DNA from 3 places in the Photobacterium sp. GB-210 genome. Region 3 is predicted to be linked to each of the others. Evidence: predicted binding sites of a transcription regulator. Region 3 holds the regulator's gene; each other region holds the start of a gene.
What was found. The regulator CRP, encoded in region 3, controls carbon source genes, mostly activating them, when cyclic AMP is high. The targets are predictions, from matches to a motif close to TGTGANNNNNNTCACA.
Positions count from the first base shown of each region.

Region 1: typA (translational GTPase TypA) is a predicted target of CRP. The motif match lies at 2,196-2,211, and genes of this name have one in related genera.
Region 2: nagE (N-acetylglucosamine-specific PTS transporter subunit IIBC) is a predicted target of CRP. The motif match lies at 2,215-2,230, and genes of this name have one in related genera.

Region 1 is NZ_PYNU01000014.1:30,181-33,467, forward strand. Features, by position in the region: gene C9J38_RS14985 (DUF2959 domain-containing protein) at 1-85, shown strand, start outside; gene typA (translational GTPase TypA) at 266-2,092, opposite strand; gene glnA (glutamate--ammonia ligase) at 2,669-3,287, shown strand, end outside.
Region 2 is NZ_PYNU01000001.1:288,141-291,427, reverse strand. Features, by position in the region: gene C9J38_RS01480 (beta-N-acetylhexosaminidase) at 1-433, opposite strand, end outside; gene nagE (N-acetylglucosamine-specific PTS transporter subunit IIBC) at 605-2,095, opposite strand; gene nagB (glucosamine-6-phosphate deaminase) at 2,353-3,153, shown strand; gene nagA (N-acetylglucosamine-6-phosphate deacetylase) at 3,172-3,287, shown strand, end outside.
Region 3 is NZ_PYNU01000010.1:96,854-100,140, reverse strand. Features, by position in the region: gene C9J38_RS13255 (phosphoribulokinase) at 1-791, shown strand, start outside; gene C9J38_RS13250 (OsmC family protein) at 861-1,265, opposite strand; gene crp (cAMP-activated global transcriptional regulator CRP) at 1,645-2,277, shown strand; gene C9J38_RS13240 (hypothetical protein) at 2,468-2,650, shown strand; gene C9J38_RS13235 (DUF1338 domain-containing protein) at 2,704-3,287, opposite strand, start outside.

The DNA.
Region 1 (3,287 bases), on a different contig from region 3:
GCAACGCGAGATCCAACAAGCAATCCGCGATATGAACAGCGCTATTGCAGAATCTAACCGCTTTATTGGTCATCTAAAGAAATAAGCTATCGACAAGGTGAGTCAGCGCCAGCGGCTCACCTTTTCTTTGCCCTAACTTCCCTGCCCGACACTTATCTTCAACCATTCGCCACAATCCCCCCATATTTCCACCCTTCAGATACAACAATCCCCCGATTGTTACCAACCGAGGGATTGCTTAATAACTAATGAAATTAATCAGTAATTACTTTGTACGACCAGCACGCTTACGATCGTTTTCAGTAAGAAGTTTCTTACGAATACGGATGCTTAAAGGTGTCACTTCTACTAGTTCATCGTTATCGATGAATTCTAGTGCTTGCTCAAGTGTGTACTTGATAGCTGGAGAAAGAGTTTGCGCTTCGTCAGTACCAGAAGCACGAACGTTTGTAAGCTGCTTACCTTTCAGGCAGTTAACTGTAAGGTCGTTAGAACGGTTATGAATACCGATGATCTGACCTTCGTAAACTTCGTCTGCGTGCTCAGCAAATAGACGGCCACGCTCTTGTAGGTTAAACAATGCATAAGTCAGTGCTTTACCTGTTGCGTTAGAAATCAATACACCGTTGTTACGCTGACCGATAGTACCGCCCTTGTGAGGACCGTAGTGATCAAACGTATGGTAAAGAAGACCTGAACCTGAAGTCAGTGTCATGAACTCAGTTTGGAAACCGATAAGACCACGAGAAGGCATCATGAAGTCCATGCGAACACGGCCTTTACCATCTGGTGCCATATCAGTTAGCTCACCTTTACGAAGACCGATATTTTCCATGATACCGCCTTGGTGCTCTTCCACCACGTCGATTGTCACAGTTTCAAACGGTTCCATTAGCTGGCCGTCTTCTTCTTTGATGATAACTTCTGGACGTGATACTGCTAGCTCGTAGCCTTCACGACGCATATTTTCGATCAGGATAGATAGGTGAAGTTCACCACGGCCTGATACGCGGAATTTATCTGGGTCAGCTGTTTCTTCAACACGTAGTGCAACGTTGTGTACTAGTTCTTTTTGAAGACGCTCTAGGATGTTACGTGAAGTAACGAACTTACCTTCTTTACCAGCAAACGGAGAGTTGTTTACTTGGAAAGTCATAGTAACTGTTGGCTCATCAACAGAAAGAGGCGTTAGCGCTTCAACACAGTTCTGATCACAAATAGTGTCAGAAATCTTAAGCTCGCCAAGACCTGTGATTGCAATGATGTCGCCCGCTTTCGCTTCTTCAACTTCATGACGCTCAAGACCTAGGTAACCTAGAACTGTACCTACTTTACCGTTACGCTTAGAACCGTCAGCACTTACGATAGTGACTTGTTGGTTAGCTTTCACTGTACCACGAGTAATACGCGCAACACCGATAACACCAACGTAAGAGCTGTAATCTAGCTGAGAGATTTGCATCTGTAGTGGGCCATCAACATCTACTGAAGGCGCTGCAACGTTATCAACGATAGATTGGAACAATGGTTCCATGTTCTCGCCAGTTTCGCCTTCTTCTAGTGTTGCCCAACCGTTTAGTGCTGATGCGTAAACCACTTGGAAGTCTAGTTGTTCGTCAGTTGCACCAAGGTTATCGAATAGGTCAAATACTTGATCCATAACCCACTCAGGACGTGCACCTGGACGGTCAATCTTGTTGATAACAACGATTGGCTTAAGACCGTATGCAAACGCTTTTTGCGTTACGAAACGAGTTTGAGGCATCGGGCCGTCAACTGCATCAACGATAAGCAATACAGAGTCAACCATAGACATGATACGCTCTACTTCACCACCGAAATCGGCGTGTCCAGGGGTATCTACGATGTTGATGCGGTAGTCATTCCAGTTGATTGCTGTGTTCTTAGCAAGAATGGTAATGCCACGCTCTTTCTCGATATCGTTAGAATCCATCACACGTTCTTCGGCTTCGCCGCGACCCTCTAACGTGCCAGACTGCTGTAGAAGTTTATCAACCAAGGTAGTTTTACCGTGGTCAACGTGAGCAATAATTGCGATATTTCTTAATTTATCGATCGATTGATTAGACATTAGTTTCACATTCACTCAGAACATGCAGCATCTTCACTAGAGGCTACTTGATTAAAAAAACGGCTCATAATTTAACAGATTTTACGCCAAAACCCACGAAATATGTGATTTATATCACCAGCTTTTTTATGACCATGCTCTAGAGCCGCATTTTTACTCGCTTTTTGGCCTGATTTTATTTTTTTGAACCCTTCTATTCAGACCATAAATCCCCACTTAACCCTGTTTTCTCACTCCCTACGGATAAAAACATCATTAGAGGCACACAGTTCTCCTTTAATAATAAAAACTCTTTTTTAAGGAGATTATGAATTGACAATAATTTTTAACATCGCGATAGTAAGCATGTTCTATTATTGTTAATGACACATCGTCGCACCAAAACAGTGCACCGATGCATCAAGATAGTGCAAAAATGGATTAATTAAGCTTTAGCAATGCGTAAAAACCGCATTCTTAAAGCTTTTAAAAATTGGCATGGTTTTCGCTTAAGAACATTCAGAACTGCTCATTCTCAGAAATGAGCAACACTAGATTTGCGGCCATGCCCTTATATAACACCGGAGGTTACTCAAGATGTCAGTAGAAAACGTACTAGCGCTGATCCAGGAAAATGAAGTTAAGTTTATTGACCTACGTTTTACCGATACAAAAGGTAAAGAACAGCATATCTCGATCCCATCTCATCAAATTGATGCTGATTTCTTCGAAGAAGGTAAAATGTTTGATGGCTCTTCAGTTGCAGGTTGGAAGGGTATCAACGAATCAGACATGGTAATGATGCCTGACGCATCAAGCGCGGTACTAGACCCATTCACTGAAGACGCTACGCTAAATATCCGTTGTGATATTTTAGAGCCAGCAACAATGCAAGGTTACGACCGTGATCCTCGCTCTATCGCGAAGCGTGCAGAAGAGTTCATGCGTTCAACAGGTATCGCAGACACGGTTCTTATCGGCCCTGAGCCAGAATTCTTCCTATTTGACGATGTTAAGTTTAACACTGACATGTCTGGCTCTTTCTTCAAAATTGATGACGTAGAAGCTGCATGGAATACCGGTTCTGATTTCGAAGGCGGTAACAAAGGTCACCGTCCAGGTGTTAAAGGCGGTTACTTCCCAGTAGCACCTGTTGATTCATCACAAGACATCCGTTCTGCTATGTGTTTAATCATGGAAGAAATGGGTCTAGTTG
Region 2 (3,287 bases), on a different contig from region 3:
AATCATTTTCAAATAAAGTCCAATATTCACCGATGTAAGGGATAACAACCTTTTCACCTTCAGCAAAACCATCGAACTTATCTGTTGGCTCTAGTGTGTGTAGATCACCTGTTACATGAGTAACTTTGAATTGATCATTCTGCACTTCTAGGATTTGACGAATACTGCTGAAGTAAATTTTCCAATCTTTATTCGTCACCGCTGGACCTTTATTTTCCAGCGTTAAATTAATCAAATCACATGATGCCCATTCCGCACCCAGTGTTTTACATGGCAAGCCTTCTTCTGCACCGTGCTGAATAGCGACTTCGTAGTTAAGATCTAGGTTTGACGCTAGGTTATTTACTACAGTTTGATCATTGTTTCCTTTACTTGCACAACCCGTTACCGCTAATGCAATAAAAGATGCTAACGCCGTAAGTTTAATAGTCATGATATATTCCTTTCTCCCGATATCTCTTCTAAAAAAGTGAAGAGAAAATCAATACGAGCCCAAACGTTGGGTACTCAAAATGCCGGCCCTATCATTCCATGTTTGAAAATAATAAGGCCGGTTTTATTAAAGGTCTTGCGGTATTACTTAATTACTGAAGAATTCAGGTAATTATGGCAGTTTTACAGAAGATAGATCTTCTGACGCTGGGATTTTCTTCATTTCGCCAGCAACAATTTCAGCTAGAGGGCCAAGGATAACCTGAAGGTTATTTGAACCTAGTTTAACTACACCCATCGCACCTAGTGCTTTTAACGTTTTCTCGTTAGCAAGACTGCTGTCTTTTAGCGTTAGGCGTAGACGTGTAATACAAGCATCAATGTTCTCTAGGTTACCGTGACCACCCAGTGCTTTTAAGTACTGCTTCGCTAGCTCGCTAGTTTCTGCAGAACCTGCAACTGATGAAGTCTCTTCTTCGTCGTCTTCACGGCCAGGCGTTTTAAGGTTGAACTTAACAATCGCGAAGCGGAATACAAAGTAGTAGATGAAGAAGAATGCAATACCTTGAACAATCAGCATATACCACTGAACAGCTAGTGGGTTGCGTGATGACAAGAACATATCAACTAGACCTGCAGAGAAACCGAAACCTGCAATCCACTGCATAGATGCTGCGATGTATACAGATAGACCCGCTAGTGCTGCGTGAATTACGTACAGTACTGGTGCTAGGAACATGAATGCAAATTCTAGCGGCTCAGTAACACCGGTGAAGAATGATGCAAAACCAGCAGCTAGTAGTAGAGATGCTACGCGCTCTTTATTCTTCGCTTTCGCAGTGTGGTACATCGCAAGTGCCGCACCAGGTAGACCAAACATCATGATAGGGAAGAAACCAGCTTGGTACATACCAGTGACACCTGGAGTTGCTGTACCTTCAGCGATTGATTTCGCGCCGCCAAGGAAGTTAGGAATATCGTTAATACCTGCTACGTCAAACCAGAATACTGAGTTTAGTGCGTGGTGAAGACCTACAGGAATCAATAGACGGTTGAAGAATGCGTATAGACCCGCACCTACAGAACCCATACCTTGGATGCTTTCACCAAAATGTACTAGACCGCCGTAAATTGATGGCCAAACAACCATCAAGATACCTGCAATAACGATACCAGCAACAGATGTTAGAATTGGTACTAAACGCTTACCACTAAAGAACGCTAGTGCTTTGTGTAGTTCTACGTTTGAGAAACGGTTGTACAACTCAGCTGATACGATACCGACTAAGATACCTACGAATTGGTTATTGATTTTACCAAATGCAGCTGGAACTGCGCTTGGGTCAATACCTTGGATTTGCGCGACTGCACCCGGTGCAAGAAGCGTTGTTACCACAAGGAAACCTACAAAACCAGAAAGTGCTGCTGCACCATCCTTATCTTTAGACATGCCGTATGCAACACCCACTGCAAACAGTACAGACATGTTATCAATAATTGCCGCACCAGCCTTGATCAAGAAAGCAGCTAATGCAGAGTTTGCACCCCAGCCGTTCGGATCAATCCAGTAACCGATACCCATTAAGATTGCCGCTGCAGGAAGTACTGCAACTGGCACCATTAATGCCTTACCTACTTTTTGAAAATATCCAAGAATATTCACCCTTAGTTCCCCCTATGGTTTTCTTAGATGTAATTAAATAACTGTTTATAAGCTATCCGTATTAAGTTATTCGCAGTTTAAGAAATTAATTTCGCCCCGCAAATTAAAAGCTCATCATTTGTGATCTCAATCACCGACGGAGGTTAGAACTGAGTGATTTTGCTAGCTCGATCATAAAACTTATTTTATCATTCGAAACAAAGGCGCTATGTCGCTAAGATTTTTCCTGTTTTAACTTTCTTCAACGAGGTATCAACGTGAGACTAATCCCGCTAAATAACGCTAAAGATGTTGGTTTATGGTCAGCTCGCTACATCGCAGATCGTATCAATAAATTCGAACCATCAGCTGAGCGTCCATTTGTATTGGGTCTACCAACTGGTGGTACACCACTTGCAACTTACAAACGTCTTATCGAGCTATACCAAGCTGGTGAAGTAAGCTTTAAACATGTTGTTACTTTCAACATGGATGAGTACGTAGGCATGCCTGCAGATCACCCAGAATCATACCGTAACTTCATGTACAACAACTTCTTCAACCACGTTGACATCCAAGAAGAGAACATTAACCTTCTTGACGGTAACGCAGAAGATCACGTTGCTGAGTGCCAACGTTACGAAGATAAGATCAAATCTTACGGTAAAATCAACCTATTCATGGGTGGTGTAGGCAACGACGGCCACATTGCTTTCAATGAGCCAGCATCATCATTAGCATCTCGTACACGAATCAAAACACTAACGCACGAAACGCGTATTGCTAACTCTCGCTTCTTCGATGGCGATATCAACCAAGTACCTAAGTACTCGCTAACTATCGGTGTTGGTACTCTGCTTGATTCTGAAGAAGTCATGATCCTTATCACTGGCCACAACAAAGCACAGGCACTACAAGCTGCGGTTGAAGGCAGTGTCAATCACCTATGGACAGTATCTGCACTGCAGCTACATCCTAAATCAATGATTGTTTGTGATGAGCCATCAACTCAAGAGCTAAAAGTGAAGACCGTTAAGTACTTCCAAGAACTAGAAGCGGAAAATATTAACCACCTTTAATCCTATTAAGGAATATTCATGTACGCGCTTACCAACTGTAATATTTTTACCGGTAGCGAAGTGCTGAATAACCACGCCGTCATTATTGACGGCGTGAACATTCATGCAATCTGCCCGATTAATCATTTACTCGA
Region 3 (3,287 bases):
AGATGTTCAATATGATGAACATTAATGCGGCATGGCTAGAAGGCGATAGCTTCCATCGCTATACCCGCCCTGAAATGGACACTGAGATCCGCAAAGCTAAAGAGCAAGGTCGACATATCAGCTATTTTGGCTCAGAAGCCAATGACTTTGCCCAATTAGAGCAATTTTTCAAACAATATGGTGAAGATGGCACTGGCCGCTTTCGCCGTTATCTACACACATTTGACGAAGCCGTACCCTACAACCAAATGCCCGGAACGTTTACTCCGTGGCAACAGTTAGCAGAAAACACTGATTTACTCTTTTATGAAGGCTTACATGGTGGGGTTGTCGATGGCGAGATCCATGTCGCACAGCATGTTGATCTTCTTATTGGCATGGTACCCATTGTAAACTTGGAGTGGATCCAAAAAATTGTTCGTGACACGAGAGATCGAGGGCACTCTCGCGAAGCGGTGATGGAGTCAATCGTTCGCTCCATGGACGATTACTTAAATTATTTAACTCCGCAATTTTCACGCACACATATCAACTTTCAACGTGTACCAACCGTTGATACCTCAAACCCGGTGAGTGCCAAAGGGATCCCAAGCTTAGATGAAAGCTTTGTTGTGATCCGATTTCGCGGTTTAAATAATGTCGATTTTCCGTATTTACTTTCCATGATCCAAGGCTCATTTATGTCACGTCATAACACGCTTGTCGTCCCTGGTGGAAAAATGAGTTTTGCAATGGAATTGATCATGCGCCCCCTTATCGAGAAACTGATTAATACAGGGAAAATCAGTTAAGTTTGCACAAACGAAAATAAATAGAAAAAAGGTTGGCACAAACACCAACCTTTTTCATCTCAATCATTATTAAGCAGTGATGATTTCATACGAATGAGTCAACTTAACCTTTTCACCAATCATCAAGCATACAGAGCAATATTTCTCTAAAGAATCAGCAATGGTGTTAGCCACTAAGGTTTCATTTAAATCAAAACCTGAAACAATAAAATGCAAATTGGCTGCGGTAAATAAACGTGGCGCTTGCTCTCGACGCTCAGCTGAAATAAGAACCTCACAACCCACAATATTTTGCGCTTGGGATTGTAAACCACTGACAACATCTACTGAGCTACACCCTCCCGCCGCCATTAATACCAATTCCATTGGACTTGGAGCTTTATCCCCTCCATTACCATCCATGACTACACTATGACCGGAGCTAGATTGACCTAAAAAAGTCATATCTTCTACCCATTTTACTCGGGACTGCATCGCTTAATCCTTATTCAAACGCCCAATAATTGTCTCTAGTCTTATTGATTAAATAATGAATGTAAATCCTAATTCTCCGCCTTAATAACAACTTTTTCCCTCTCTAAAAATCGTCGTAATAATCTTTACTTATCGCACCACTTAAAATTATCTCGCCGCATTGTGATCCTGTGCACAGTTATCCATATGAAATGAACGAATCTACTAGATCAATATCAAGAAAAAGGCGCAGAAAAAGGATACACTCTAACTTATTCAAGTTAGCTTGCAGCCCAGCGGCTGAATGGATACCCTATCAGTAGGCAGTTTTTTTTCTCGTGATAAAAGTTAGAAAAGAAACCAATGCTGTTGGGCAACAAATGCAGAGGAAGTTAGTAATATGGTTCCAGGTAAACCGCAAACAGATCCAACTTTAGAGTGGTTTCTTTCCCATTGTCATATTCACAAGTACCCATCGAAAAGTACGCTGATCCACGCAGGTGAGAAAGCAGAAACGTTGTACTACATTGTGAAGGGTTCTGTTGCTGTACTAATCAAGGATGAAGAAGGTAAGGAAATGATCCTTTCTTACCTAAACCAAGGTGACTTTATTGGTGAGCTTGGCTTATTCGAAGAAGATCAAGAGCGTACTGCTTGGGTTCGTGCGAAAAGTCCTTGTGAAGTAGCAGAAATTTCATTCAAAAAATTCCGTCAGTTAATTCAGGTTAACCCTGATATTCTGATGCGCTTATCTGCTCAAATGGCAAGTCGCCTACAAGTGACAAGCCAGAAAGTAGGTGATTTGGCATTCTTAGACGTTACAGGTCGTATCGCACAGACATTGCTAAATCTTGCAAAACAACCAGATGCAATGACGCACCCTGATGGCATGCAGATTAAGATCACTCGTCAAGAAATCGGTCAAATTGTTGGCTGTTCTCGTGAAACAGTGGGTCGTATTCTGAAAATGCTTGAAGAGCAGAACCTAATCTCTGCTCACGGTAAGACGATTGTTGTTTACGGTACGCGTTAATTTTTAACGTCTTTAACCGTACGAAAAAAGCCGCACACTGTTGCGGCTTTTTTATTTCTTATTGATTAATAATCCCCCCCCATAAATACCTTTAAAAAGTGTGTCATTAATGCCATTAATTAACTTGTATTGCTCAAATTAAATGCTAAATTCAAGCAATGAATGGACTTCATCTTTTTTTGGTTTTTATATGGATATTGAACGTTTTGCCCCGAATAGCTACACCACTGTACCTGGCGCTATCGCTCCTCAACCTACAACTATTGAGATGACAGGCTTTAGTGACCGTCGTTGTTATTTAGAACAGCAAACAGGTTTACGTCGCTGTCCTGTTGAAGACAGTGGTATTTGGGGATCGCCCCTCGATAATTAACAGATTTAAAAAAGCAGCCGATTGGCTGCTTTTTATTGCATTGTTTACACTGTTCAAGAGTTATAAGTACTTTCAAAGATCTTATCTGCCGAAGCTTCTACAAACCCGGTATAAATCTCACCATCTGGCTGTAAATAACGTTTAGCAAACTCATAAAATCCGCCAGAGACCAACATCTCACCATCAGAAAACGTGACCATGACTTTATCAGCCATGGTTGCTGATTGCTCTAACATCACAGTAGGATCGCCTTTTACCGCACCTCCCGCCTGATTAATGTCAAAACCACTTGATTCGAGAAAATGGTTCACTTCAGAAATTTCATTAAATTGCTCAAGCTGATTAATATCAACAGTAAAATGATTAGCACCAAAACCATGCGCTGCCACCCACCCTGCATATTCACTTTCTGCATTTAAAAACTGATAACTATCACGGCTTAATTGCCATGGTTTACCTTGAGAAAGAAAAGCAGGATCAGCAAAATAAGCATCATCAACTTGATCGACAAGCTGACGTACTTCTGTTTGTAACTCTGTTGAACATAATCCTAATTGCAGTTCACTAATAAATACTTTAGGCGCAGCGGGATCGGGATGTTCAAAGTGCTCTGCATATAACTTTTTCGCTTTGAAAT